DNA from 3 places in the Rhodococcus sp. MEB064 genome. Region 2 is predicted to be linked to each of the others. Evidence: riboswitches for the same ligand, from Rfam matches in the RefSeq annotation. Region 2 holds a riboswitch; each other region holds the start of a gene.
What was found. A riboswitch is a leader RNA that binds a small molecule or an ion and turns the genes downstream of it on or off. The one in region 2 is predicted to bind S-adenosylmethionine.
Positions count from the first base shown of each region.

Region 1: linked by a shared signal. The riboswitch ahead of RU01_RS03060 (amino acid ABC transporter permease) and the one ahead of RU01_RS03510 (bifunctional o-acetylhomoserine/o-acetylserine sulfhydrylase) in region 2 are both predicted to bind S-adenosylmethionine.
Region 3: linked by a shared signal. The riboswitch ahead of RU01_RS09195 (aminotransferase class V-fold PLP-dependent enzyme) and the one ahead of RU01_RS03510 (bifunctional o-acetylhomoserine/o-acetylserine sulfhydrylase) in region 2 are both predicted to bind S-adenosylmethionine.

Region 1 is NZ_JXQS01000006.1:73,070-77,635, reverse strand. It holds gene RU01_RS03075 (GNAT family N-acetyltransferase) at 1-17, opposite strand, end outside; gene RU01_RS03070 (ABC transporter substrate-binding protein) at 56-1,024, opposite strand; gene RU01_RS03065 (amino acid ABC transporter ATP-binding protein) at 1,067-1,849, opposite strand; gene RU01_RS03060 (amino acid ABC transporter permease) at 1,846-2,805, opposite strand; SAM riboswitch class I at 2,975-3,072, opposite strand; gene RU01_RS22005 (diguanylate cyclase) at 3,378-4,566, shown strand, end outside.
Region 2 is NZ_JXQS01000008.1:47,555-52,120, forward strand. It holds gene RU01_RS03500 (non-ribosomal peptide synthetase) at 1-602, opposite strand, end outside; gene metX (homoserine O-acetyltransferase MetX) at 754-1,905, opposite strand; gene RU01_RS03510 (bifunctional o-acetylhomoserine/o-acetylserine sulfhydrylase) at 1,902-3,287, opposite strand; SAM riboswitch class IV at 3,488-3,612, opposite strand; gene RU01_RS03515 (MFS transporter) at 3,808-4,566, shown strand, end outside.
Region 3 is NZ_JXQS01000016.1:109,908-114,473, reverse strand. It holds gene RU01_RS09200 (Pls/PosA family non-ribosomal peptide synthetase) at 1-2,481, opposite strand, end outside; SAM riboswitch class IV at 2,636-2,752, shown strand; gene RU01_RS09195 (aminotransferase class V-fold PLP-dependent enzyme) at 2,809-4,059, shown strand; gene RU01_RS09190 (hypothetical protein) at 4,183-4,566, shown strand, end outside.

The sequences.
Region 1 (4,566 bases), on a different contig from region 2:
TCCTGCGTGATGCTCATGAACTGGATCCCGGAGTCGCCGACGCCGGCGTCGACGGTCACTGCCGCGGAAGTCCGGGCGGGTTGATCTCCGAGGACTGCACGGCTTCGCTCTGCAGACCCCAGCGATCGAGAACCTTCTGGTAGCTGCCGTCCTCGATCGCGTGGTCGATGGCGTCGTGCACGGCCTGGATGAGCCCGTTGTCCTTCTTCGTCAGCACAGCGATCTCACCCTGCAGTGCATCACCTGCACCGGACAGGGTGCCCACCACTTCCGTCTCTCCACCCGTCGCGGCGTGGTAGATCGCGGACGGGTTGGGACCGAGGTAGCCGTCGATACGCCCCGAACCCAAGGCGAGGTAGTAGTCCGATGTCTGCTGGTAGTAGGCGATCTCGGCAGGAGCGAGACCCTCCGCCACGTTCTGCGCGTTCCAGTCCACCAGGAGCTGCTCCTGGTTCGTTCCGGAACCGACACCGATCTTCTTGCCGGCGATGTCCTGCCGCTTCGACACCGTCCATCCGCTGTCCTTCTTCGCCTCGAACGCGATGTTGTCCAGTCGGTAGGTGGCGAAGTCGTACTTGTCCTTCCGCTCCTCGGTCACCGTCACGTTGGAGATGAACACGTCGTTCTCGCCCGAATCGACCTTGACGAAGTTCTGCGACCAGTCGGCGACCTCGATCTGCGGTGTGAGACCGAGGATGTCGGCGATCAGATACGAGAAGTCGACCTCGGAGCCGACGGTCGTGGTGTCGTCGGTGGCGTAGAAGCGCAGCGGCGGCGCCGTGCCGCTCGCGCCGGTGACGACGAGGGTGCCGCGGTCGCGGATGGCCTGCGGGACCTCGGCCGCGATCTCGTCGACCTTCTCCGCGCGGACTCGTCCCGACTGCTCGGGAGTCAGGTCGAAGACCTGACCTTCGGTCGTGACGACCTCGGACTCGGCGGTCGGCTCACTGCACGCCGTCGCGGTCAGGGTGACCGCGGCGACTGCGGCGGTGAGCAGGGCGACGGTTCTTCGTGGTGCGGACATGACTGTTCCTTGTGGGTGAGAAGTACACGGCGAGTGGGGGTGTCAGAGAACGTGTGCGAGGAACGCCTTGGTGCGTTCCTGTGTCGGTGAATCGAGGAGTTCCGCGGGAGTGCCCTGCTCGACGATCACGCCGCCGTCCATGAAGACCACCGTGTCGGCGATCTCCCGAGCGAACGCGACTTCGTGCGTGACGATGACGAGCGTCGCCCCGTCCCTCGCGAGGTCCCGGATGACTTCGAGAACCTCTCCCACCAGTTCGGGATCCAGCGCCGAGGTGGGCTCGTCGAACAGGATCACCTTCGGTCGCAGAGCCAGCGCCCGAGCGATGGCGACGCGTTGCTGTTGACCACCGGACAGGCGACGGGGGTAGTCGTGGGCCTTGGCTCCGACACCGACACGCTCGAGCAGCGCGAGTGCCTCGGTCTCGACCTCGGAACGCGGGCGCTTCTGCGCCGACACCGGCGCCTCGACGACGTTCTCCAGCACGGTCAGGTGCGGGAAGAGGTTGAAGTTCTGGAAGACGAACCCGATCCTCGATCGCTGTCGAAGAATTTCCCGGCCGCTGAGTTCGTGGAGCTTGGCGCCTCTGCGGCGATATCCGACCAGGTCACCGTCGACGCGAACCGTTCCTCGATCGACCTTCTCGAGGTGGTTGAGCACCCGCAGGAGTGTCGATTTCCCGGACCCGGACGGGCCGATGATCGCGGTGACCTCACCCGGACGAACGACGAGGTCCACGCCGTCGAGAACCTTCAGCGCACCGAAGGACTTGTGCACACCTCGCACCTCGACCGCATAGGTGGAGTCGTCGACGGAGTGCGTCATCGTGTTGCTCCTCTCGGGGCGAAGGTGATGTCGGAGAATCGCTTCCGAATCTGCTGCAGTGGCGTCAGCGGGACGGTGCGTACCGCACCCTTCGCGTAGTGGCGCTCCACGTAGAACTGCACGATCGACAGAACCGAGGTGAGGATGATGTACCAGACTGTCGCCACCATCAGCAGCGGAACGACTCGGCCGCTGCGGCCGTAGATGACCTGCACTTGATAGAACAGCTCGGCGATCGCCATGACCGACACGATGGACGTGCCTTTGAACAGGCTGATGACTTCGTTCGCCGCATTCGGCAGGATCCCCCGCATCGCCTGCGGGAGAACGATCGTGAAGAATTCACGCCGCTTCGGGATACCGAGCGCCGCAGCTGCTTCCAGCTGACCCTGGTCGACCGAGATGATGCCGGCACGGACGATCTCGGCGGAGTACGCCGCCTGGTGCAGAGCCAGACCGATGATGGCCGCCGTGGAGCCGCTGATCACGTTGTTGACGTCGAACCGGAAGAAGCTGGGACCGAACGGTATTCCGAGCGACAGCGTCTGATAGAGGTACGCGATGTTGAACCAGAACAGCAGCTGGACGATGAGCGGGATGGATCGGAAGGCCCAGATGTAGAACCAGGCGATCACCTGGAGAACCGGATTGGACGACAGTCGCGCCACAGCCAGCGCGATACCGATCGCGAAACCGATCAACGTTCCCCAGAACGTCAATTGGATGGTCAGCCAGAGTGCCGACATGACCGATGCGGCCGTGAAGTACTGGGCGAAGGTCCCCCAGTCCCATCCGGCGTTCGTGGCCAGCCCGTGCCCGAACTGGGCCACCACCACCAGCGTGGCGACGGCGATGATCCACCGCCAGGGATGCCAGGTCCGCGCGACGACGAGGTCCTCGTCACGGACGTCCTCCTCCGCGGCGGCCGCGGAGGGACGTGCGTCGAGTTGCGTCACCGGACGAACCGGGAAAAAGGGTCAGGGGTCGAGACGGCAGGGCACATCGGGAGGCCTTTCGAGGCGGGAGGTGAGGGGCGCGAGTCAGAAGCAGCGCGTACAGACGCAGGTGCTCACTCGGCACAGGTCGACGTGCAGGCGTCGCCGCAGATCGTGGTTCATCGGTGCTCCTCCATCGGTCCTGGCGGTAGCACCCACACCCTCGACAGGAGAGGGGGGTTGCTGCGACGTCGACGAGCCAGGTCTCTCGGTCGCTCCTGATGGTGAGCAGAAATCTAGACCTGGAACATCGAGACGTCAAATCGCGCAACAGATTTCGCGTCGATCTATTGGGATCACGGTGATTCTGACGCGTGACAATGCGGTCGCCGTCCTGTTCCGACGACGAGACCGGTGCCGGGTGCAGCGCCTGTTCGCGCTCGAACGCCCCGGTCAGGCCCGTGAATCGGTACCCTCATCGGAACAGTTGGACTTCCCGCCGGTGGGTCAGGAACCGAGGTACTCGTGTGAGACGACACAGCGATGTCAGTCGTCGCAGTCGGTTCACGTCAGCGTCTCGACACCTGCCCGCCGTGTCGACCTCGCGACGATTCCAGGATCGTCGATCACTGGCGATGGCCACCACCGTGACCATGTCCGCACTCCTGCTCGCAGCCGGATGGGGCATTCCCGGCTTGTTCCATCCCGGTCTCGTTCCCGTGGTGGCCACGGCGCTCGCCATCGTTCTTGCCGTCGTCGTGGTCGGCATCGTGGTCCGGACCGGACGATTGACCGAACGACAATTCGTGACCACGGGTGCGATGGCGGTGGTCGGCACCGCAGTGGCGGCGGTCGGTATCGCGGACCCGGCCGACACGTTGACAGTCAGTGCGCTGTTGACGATCGTGCCGGTGTTGGCGGCCTCGGCGTCGCCGCCGCGGACGGCTACCGCCTTCACCACCGTCGCGGCCGGCCTCGGGACCGCCCTGTGTCTGGACTCCGCGTCCAGCCCCGAAGCGGACGCCGTCGCCGCCGGAGCCTCGCTCACCATCGTCGTCGTGCCGGTTCTGCTGGTCTGGGGCCTGCGCATGTCGATGGCGGACGTGAGCCGCCGGTACGACGTGCTGGCGCGAACGGACGTCTTGACGGGGCTCCTCAACAGGCGAGGTGTTCTGCCGCTCCTCGACGGGATGCTCCGCACGGCGGTAGGCCTGGACGCGACGATCACCGCCTCGGTCATCGACATCGACAACTTCAAAGCCGTGAACGACACGCACGGACACACGTACGGCGACCGGACCTTGGAGTCGGTCGCCCGAACGATCGTGTCCGCGGTGCCTCGCGGCGCTGTCGTCGCGCGACTCGGCGGAGAGGAATTCCTCGTCGTCGCCCACCACGCTCCCGGAGCCGACGTCGCACTGTCGGTACTGCGGTCCGTCCGCGCCGAATGCGCGGTCACGGTCAGCATCGGAACATCGCGAGCGCACCCGTCGACCCTCGACCGGACCGACGACGTCATCGACGTCGACGCTGCGCTCGATGCGATGATCGCCCGCGCCGACGAGGCGATGTACGCCGCGAAACACGGCGGCCGCGATCGCATCGCCATCGGTCACGACACCGTGTTCCATCGGCGGGCTCACTCCGACACCCTCGACGCGTCGGCCGCCGTCGCCGCTACCCTGGTCGAACTGCACCGTCGTGGGGCACCGGCCGACAGTTCCGCTCCCGCTCTGGCGGCACTCTCGGAACGACTCGACGAGGTCATCGCCGCCGCGTCGT
Region 2 (4,566 bases):
GGCGGTGGTTCCCGGCCCTCGACCAGTGCCGAGTAGATCTCGGCGGTCCGGGCGGCGGCGACGGATGCTCCGTACCCGTCGATCGCGACGTGGTGTCCGCGGGCGTACCAGTAGTGATGGTCCTCGCCCAGGGTGATCAGCGCGGTGTAGCCGAGCGCGTCCCGGTACATGTCCAGCGGCCGGGTGAACTCCGTCATGAGCTCGACCGCGGCATCCTCGGGGTCGTCCTCGCCGCTCACGTCCACGCGGATCAGCTCGACGTCGGCGAGCGACCTGTCGAGGCGTTGACGGACGGTGTGTCGGCGGCCGGCATCGGGATCGTCGGCATCCTCGCCCTCGGTGACGAGAGTGGTGAGCATGGATCCGGTCTCTACGGTGGTCTGCCGCATCGCCTGAGCGAGGAGTTCCACGTCGATGGGCCCGCGGATGTCCATGTAGTGGGCCACCGCGAAGGTCACGTCGGGATCGAGCTCCTGCAGCAACCACATGTCGCGCTGAGCCGTGGTCAGGTCGAAGACGTCCTCGTAGTCGCTGCCCGTGTCCACGCCGGCATCGACGTCGCCGTCACCACCGGTCTTCGAGTGCGAGCTCCGCTCGGCCATGTGTTCTCCCGGATAGTTCACTTGCGCACTGCGTGAACTTCCGCCCACCGTGGATGTCCCACGGCTCCGACACTAACAAACCCGAAACTTGATTTCGACGGTCCTTGTGTACTACAGGTTTCTTTGTGAGGTGTGCCAACCTCCACCTGTTTCAGCGCGTGGGAGCCACAGCATCCGAGGCCAGTTCCATGGTGGCGATGAGCATGGTGGCCACGGCATCCGGCTCGGTGAGGAAGCCGTCGTGTCCGTCCCGCGAGGAGATGATCCTGAGCCCGTCGCACGACGGGATCAGGTCGGCGATTCCCTGCTGCTGACGGAGCGGGTAGAGCCGGTCCGAGTCGACCCCGCCGACGACAGTCGGAACGGTGACGGACCGCAGGACGGTCTCCAGTCCGCCGCGGCCACGTCCGACGTCGTGGCGGTTCATCGCCTCGGTCAGCAGTACGTACGACCCGGCATCGAATCGCCCGGCGAGTTTCGCGGCCTGGTGCTCGAGGTAGCTCTGCACGGCGTAGCGACCACCGTCGAGGGCGTCCTCTCCCACCTGCGAGCGATTGCCGAAGCGTGTGTCCAGCTCGTGTTCCGTGCGGTAGGTCAGATGCGCGATGCGCCGCGCCACGGCGAGACCGGACAGCGGAGCTCGACCCGTGTGGTGATAGTCGCCGCCCTGCCAGTCCGGGTCCCCGGTGATGGCCGCGATCTGTGTCGTCTGCGTGCCGATCTGATCGGCGGACGCCCGCGCGCCGACAGCGATGACCAGTGCGGAGGCCACCCTGTCGGGATGGGACGCGAGCCATTCCAGGGTGCGCATTCCGCCCATGGATCCGCCGACCACCGACGCGAAACGCTCGATTCCCAGCGCGTCGGCAACCATGCGCTCGGCGGTGACCTGGTCGCGGATCGAGATCTCCGGGAAGCGTGACCCCCACGCGACCCCGTCGGGATCGAGCGACGACGGTCCGGTGGTACCGCGGCAGCCACCCAGGACGTTGGTGGCCAGGATGCACCATCGGTCGGTGTCCAGCGGCGCTCCGGGACCGACCATTCCCGACCACCAGCCGGGTGACGGGTGGTCCGGCCCGGCCGGTCCGGTGACATGGGAGTCGCCGGTGAGTGCGTGTTCGACCAGCACGACGTTGTCCCGCGCCGGAGACACCTCTCCCCACCGCTGCACCACGACGGTCGCGTCGGGAACCACGCGACCGCTCTCGAGGGGAACGTCGCCGATGTGCACGGTGCCCACCCGCCCGTCCGCCGGCGGAAATGCCGACGAACGAGCGAGCGAGGGGAGATCGAGTGTCAAGATGCTGCCCGGAAACCCTTCTCCAGATCGGCGAGGATGTCGTCGATTCCCTCGATACCGACGGCGAGTCGAACGAGCCCCGGCGTCACGCCGGAGGCCGCCTGCTCCTCGGGCGACAACTGCGAATGCGTCGTCGACGCGGGGTGGATGACCAAGGAACGCACGTCACCGATATTAGCGACATGGCTGTGTAGATCCAGGGCGTCGACGAAACGTTTTCCGGCCTCGAGCCCACCGGTGAGCTCGAACGCCACGATGGCTCCGGCGCCGCGCGGCGCCAGTTCCCGGCCACGGTCGTACCAGGGCGACGACGGGAGTCCGGCGTAGTTGACACTGACGACCTCCGCGCGGTTCTCGAGGAACGTCGCCACGGCGGTCGCGTTCTGCACGTGCCGCTCGAGTCGCAGGGACAGAGTCTCGATGCCCTGCCCGATGAGGAAGGCGTTGAACGGGGACACCGCGGCGCCGATGTCGCGGAGCAACTGCACACGCGCCTTGAGGGCGTACGCGGGCGCACCCAGATCGGCGAACACCACACCGTGGTAGCTGGGATCAGGGGTGGTGAAGTTGGTGAAGCGGCCCTGCGTCCAGTCGAAGCCGCCGCCGTCCACGATGACGCCGGCGATGGCCGTGCCGTGGCCGCCGAGGTACTTGGTGGCCGAGTGCACCACAATGTCCGCGCCGTGCTTCAGCGGCTGGATCAGGTACGGGGTCGCGACCGTGTTGTCGACGATCAGCGGAATGCCGTGTCGGTGAGCGACATCGGAGACGCCGCGGATGTCGAAGATGTCGTTCTTCGGGTTGGAGATGGTCTCCCCGTAGAACGCCTTCGTTTCCGGGCGGACTGCCTTGTCCCACTGGTCGAGGTCGTCGGGATCGTCGACGAACGAGACGGTGATGCCCAGCTTCGGCAGCGTGTAGTGGAAGAGGTTGTACGTGCCGCCGTACAGACGCGGGCTGGAGACGACGTGGTCGCCGGTCTCGGCGATGTTCAGGATCGCCAGCGTCTCGGCGGCCTGGCCGGACGAGACGAGCAGTGCGGCGACGCCGCCCTCGAGGGAGGCGATGCGCTGCTCCACGACGTCCTGCGTGGGGTTCATGATGCGGGTGTAGATGTTGCCGGGCTCGGCCAGTCCGAACAGTGCTGCCGCGTGATCGGTGCTGTCGAACGTGTACGAGGTGGTCTGGTAGATCGGCAGGGCGCGTGCGTGGGTCGTCGCATCGGGAACCTGTCCGACGTGGACCTGGCGGGTCTCGAAACTCCAGTTCAGAGCCGGATCTTCGACGGGCGCACCCACCGCGTCGACGACATCGGATCCCGAGACGTCGGGCGCGGAGACCTCGGGCGCGGGAGAGTTCGGGTCGGAGTAGTTGTCGGTCATGTCTGTCGTGCTCCTCGTGGAGGTGGCGTGCAGGGAATCCACGTCGGAACGCACCACGTCTGCCGCACGAGTCACCGTCACCGTGTGCAGAGCGCAGTAGGCGAGCCGAGCTTCGTGGAGAAAGAAGTATCGGGGCCTATCGCGAGCTACAACACATGGTGGAAACCTCCGAGGTGCCGGTCGGTGGGCCCGAGGGATCGGGCCCGCGCTTGCTCTCGCTCCGCACGATCACGGACCGAGTAACCCGGTCATCACCCGGGGCACCCCACCGCGGTTGGAGGGTTGCCGGCCAGCAAGCCGGGGCTCGATGCTGGCGCTCATGACCTTGGCAGGAATGGTAGCGGGTCGTTCCCGGGAGTCGGAAGGGTGGCCGAACTCACGGTCGTTCGATTGGCGAATGACCTGGCCGGGGTTCAGACTGGAACACGCGAAGGCGCCTTTCGGGGCGCCTTGTTCGTTTCACGGGTCCTTACCTTCTGAATCGATCATGAACCGCACCGCCGACCACGAAAGAGAGCTTGTGACACCCCCCTCCGTCGCTTTCGACGTCCTCCCGTCCGCACCCGCCGCGGCACCTGCCGTGCCGGATCGGCAGCGTGTCCGTCGTCGACGCGTGGCGATGTCGGCGCTGGCGCTCGGCGGCTTCGGTATCGGCACCACCGAGTTCGTGTCCATGGGTCTGCTCCCCGACATGGCGACCTCGATGTCGGTGTCCGAGCCCAGCGCGGGCCACCTCATCTCCGCCTACGCACTCGGCGTCGTCGTCGGCGCCCCCGTGATCGCGGCACTGGCGGCGCGGGTTCCTCGCCGCATCCTTCTCCTGGCCTTGATGGTGGCGTTCACGCTGGGCAACCTCGGCACCGTCTTCGCGCCGAGCTTCCACGAACTGATGGCGTCTCGATTCGTCGCCGGGTTGCCGCACGGCGCGTACTTCGGCGTCGCGGCGCTGGTCGCGGCACACCTCGCCGATCCCGGCAAGCGCGCCAAATCGGTGGCGATGGTGATGATGGGTCTGTCCGTCGCCAACGTGGTGGGTGTTCCTGCCGCGACGTGGATCGGTCAGGCCTTCGGGTGGCGCAGCGCGTTCGGCATCGTCGCGGTCATCGGAGCGCTCACCGTCACCGCGCTCGCAGTGTGGTTGCCTCGCCTCGACTCGATGCCGACCACGGACACCAGAACCGAGCTCGGAGCGTTCCGCCGCACCCAGGTATGGATGACACTGTTCGTCGGCATGGTCGGATTCGGCGGCATGTTCGCCGTCTACACCTACATCGCGACC
Region 3 (4,566 bases), on a different contig from region 2:
CCATCCCCGTCCGCGCGGGGGCGCCGCGTCGGGCCACGGATGGGTGGCCTTGCCGACCTTCGCGGCCGGGGATCCCGACCACTGCTGACCGGCCTTGACCTTGCCCGAGACGGCGGACCCGGCGGTGATCTCGGCGTTGCGGCCGATGCGCGCCCCGGGCAGAAGTGTCGAACGCGCCCCGACCGTCGCGCCGGCTCCGACCTCGATCGAGCCGATGTGGACGACGTCGCCGTCGATCCAGTACCCCGACAGGTCGACCTCCGGTTCGAGCGCGCACCCGTCACCGAGAGTGAGCATGCCCGTCACCGGGGGCAACGTGTGCAGGTCGACGTCGCGCCCGACCGTCGCACCGAGAGCCCTTGCGTAGTAGACCATCCACGGTGCCCCGGACAGGTTCGATGCGCCGCTGGCGTCGGTGAGGCGATTGGCCGCCCACAACCTGAGGTGGACGCTCCCGCCGCGCGGGTGCGAACCCTCGGTCACGCCGCGCATGAGCGCGCGAGATCCGACGACGGACACAGCCATGCGTCCGACCGGGGTGACGAACAGCAGGAAGCCGAGTGCCAGCCACCACCACGACAGGGTGGGCAACCACGCGTGCGGGGAGACAGCCGACGCGAGGTTGGCCACGACGCCGAGCCAGGTGACCCATTGCAGCCCGGTCAGCGTCGTCAACGGCAGGGTGGCCAGTACCTGCGCGAGTTGCGCCGACCGCGGGGTCGGCGTCACGATCCGCTTCTCCGTCACGGGTGGCGGAACCAGTGAGTCGAGCAGCGCCACCAGCGAACCCAGCCGCGGGTGGTCGTAGAGTTGGGCCACGGTGATCTCGGGGAACCGCTCGCGCAGGCGAGTCACGAGCAGAGCCGCGGACAGCGAGCCGCCACCTGCTGCGAAGAAGTCGGCGTCCAGTGACCCGATCTCGGAGCCGAGCACGTCGCTCCACAACTCGGCCACCCATCCGGCCGTTCCGGCGAGAGCCGAGTCCTCGACGGGACCTCCGCGTCGGGGTAGCGGCCAGGGGAGCGCGGCGCGGTCCACCTTGCCGGACGTCCGCGTCGGCAGCTCGTCCACCAGTGCCAGTCGCGGAACCATCGCGGCCGGAAGTTGCTCTGCCAGAAGCTCTCGCGCGCGGACGGTGTCGAAGTCGGGGTCCGTGCTGACGAGGTACCCGACCAGGACAGGCGTGCCCGATCCGGTGGTGCGTACCGCTGCCGCCGCGCCGCTCACGCCGGGCAGGGACTGCAGCGCGTTGTCCACCTCACCCAACTCGATGCGTCGTCCGCCGACCTTCACCTGGTCGTCGGCACGGCCTTGGAACAGCAGCCCCTCCAGCTCGAGGCGCACGAGATCGCCACTGCGGTAGGCGCGTTCCCAGCCGAGGGACTCCATGGGTGCATACTTCTCGGCATCCTTCACCGGATCGAGGTAGCGGGCGAGCCCGACACCTCCGATCACGAGTTCGCCGACATCGCCGATCTGCACGGGTCGATCGTCGGGACCGACGACCGCCAGATCCCAACCGTCGAGGGGCAGGCCGATGCGGACCGGGCCGACGCCGTCCATCAGGGCGGCGCACGCGACGACGGTCGCCTCGGTGGGGCCGTACGTGTTCCACACTTCACGACCCGGAACAGCAAGGCGCTCAGCAAGATCGGGTGGGCAGGCCTCACCGCCGAAGATCAGCAGTCGAACGTCCTCCAATGCCTCGCGTGGCCACAGTGCGGCCAGCGTGGGCACCGTCGACACGACGCTGATGTCGCGGGCGACCAGCCACGGGCCGAGGTCCATGCCGCTGCGCACGAGCGAGCGGGGCGCGGGCACCAGGCAGGCGCCACTACGCCACGCCAGCCACATCTCTTCGCACGACGCATCGAAGGCCACCGAGAGCCCGGCCAGGACGCGGTCACCCGGACCCATCGGTCGATCCTGGAGGAACAGCCGTGCCTCGGCGTCGACGAAGGCAGCGGCATTGCGGTTGCTCACCGCGACGCCCTTGGGCTTACCCGTCGACCCCGAGGTGAAGATGACCCACGCATCGTCGTCGGGAGTGGGACGACCGACGTCGCGACCGGTACTCGGCGCGCCGGTGCTGGTGACTCCACCGGCGGAGATGATGGCCGTGACGCCCGCCTCGGAGAACACCATCTCGGCGCGCTCGTCCGGATCGTCGACATCGACGGGCACGTACGCGGCACCGGCGGCGATCACCGACAGGATCGCCGCGTACAGGGAGTAGCTACCCGACGGCATCCGCACGCCGACGCGGTCCCCGGCGCAGACGCCGTGCCGAGACAGCCAGCCCGCACCCTCGTCGATGTTGTCCATGAGTTCGGCGTAGCTGACCGTGGTCGTGCCGTCGTCGAGTGCAGGCGCATCGGGCCAGGAACGCGCGGTGGCCTCCAGGATGTCCACGAGGGTGCGCTCCGGCGCGGCCAGATGGGAGCGGACGTACTCCTCGGGAATGCTGATCTGCAGGGACAAGTCGGGCGGCCTCTCGGGGTGAACAGCACTTCTCACATTCGTGACGACACGTTATTGCACGGCTAGTTTGCGGGTTGGTGAACAACTCCGCTGTACGGCCGACACGACGAGAAGGAGTTGACAACTCTCGCTCCGCTTTGCCATTCTGCTTTCAGGTCACGAGTACCAGCATCAAGCCCCGGCTAGCTGGTCGGCAACCCTCCTCCGCGGTGGGGTGCTCCGGGTGACGACCAGGCTGCGTTCCGAGCACGGAACGCCGCAAGCGCGGATCGACGCTCACCTACTCGGCTATCGCCGTGCGTCGATCCCTCGACGGAGGGATTTCTCATGACCAGCACCCTGCAACGCCCGATCGCGTCGATCCACGGCAGCGAGCACGAGGTCACATGCACCGACGGACGTGTCGTCCGCTGTGCGGACTTCGATTACGCGGCGAGCGCGCCCGCACTGGACAGCGTCGTCGATCGAGTGCGAGAAGTGTTGCCCTACTGCGCAAGTGTGCATCGAGGTGCCGGATACAAGTCGCGTGTCTGCACCGCGGAGTACGAGGCCGCTCGGAACACCGTGCACGCGTTCTGCGGAGCGGACGACGACGATGTCGTGGTGTTCACCCGCAACACGACCGACGCCCTGAACTTGTTGGCGCGCTGTGTCCCCGGTGACACGGTGGTGCTGGACATCGAGCACCACGCGAACCTTCTTCCCTGGCGCAATCGCCGTGTCGTGCGGTCCGCGACCACGGTCCGCGAAACCCTCGACCGGTTGCGAGTCGAGTTGGCAACGAAACCCGCTGCGCTGCTGGCGATCACCGGCGCGTCCAACGTGACCGGAGAAGTGCTCCCGCTGGCGGAACTGGCGTCGCTCGCGCATTCGTTCGGCGCACGGATTCTCGTCGACGGTGCTCAGTTGGTTCCGCACCGTCCGGTCGACCTCACCGCGACCGGAATCGACTACCTCGCCTTCAGCGGCCACAAGCTGTACGCACCGTTCGGTGCCGGAGTGCTTGTGGGCCGCCGTGATTGGCTCGACCGTGCCGAGCCCTACCTGGCGGGTGGGGGAGCGACGCAGCACGTCGGAATCGACGACGGCCGCGAGAGCGTCGACATCCGGTGGGCCCCGTCGCCGGCGCGACACGAGGGCGGCACGCCGAATCTGCTGGGAGCGGTAGCGCTCGCCGCAGCGTGCGACGAGATCGTGCGCCTCGGTTTCGACGCCGTCGCCGACCACGATCACGAGTGCACCGAGGCGCTGATCCGCGGCTTGAGCGCGGTGGACGGGGTGCAGGTTCTGCGTGTCTGGTCCGACTCGGAGGACATCGTCGGCATCGTCTCCTTCGCAGTGGCCGGTGTCGATCCATCCGTTCTGGCCACGGCGCTCGCCGACGATCACGGCATCGCGGTGCGAGCCGGCAAGTTCTGCGCGCATCCGTTGCTGGATCGTCTCGGTGTCTCCGGCGGCGCCGTCCGCGCGAGCATCGGCCTGGGTACGACGCAGGGAGACGTCGACCGGCTCGTCGAGGCGGTCGCTGTGACGTGCCTCTCACTGCGGCGCCGCGTCACCACGGGCTCGTTAGCATGAGCAGCGTGATGAGAGGTGGGTTGTGGCATCGGCGACACGTCGACTACTGCCGCGCCACATCGAGTGCGTGTCCGGTCCGCTGACCACCCGACACGCTCGCCTCATCGACTGACTGGATCTCTCATGACCACCGTTCCACTCGACGCCCTCGTCGCCCTCGACCCGTCCGTAGCCGCGCAGGGCGCCGACATCGCTCCGCTGCAGTCGGACATCGTGCGCTTCTCGGCGGCGGACCTGTCCGAGGCACAGAACAAGTACGCCCGTCTGAAGGCGGACCACCCCGACTCGCGCGTGTTCGTCGATCTCGACGTCCACATCGCACCCGACGCCCGTACGGCCCGTCGAGACGTACTCGCGTCGGAGACGAAGCCCCGCGACGGCGTGCTGCAGTACGTCGGAACCGCGTCCGGGCTCGCAGGTCTCATCGCGGACATCGTGGCGGTCGACGTCGCGGACGGCGTGATCCTGCGGCCGATCGTCGATCGGTCGGCCGATGATGTCTTGCGG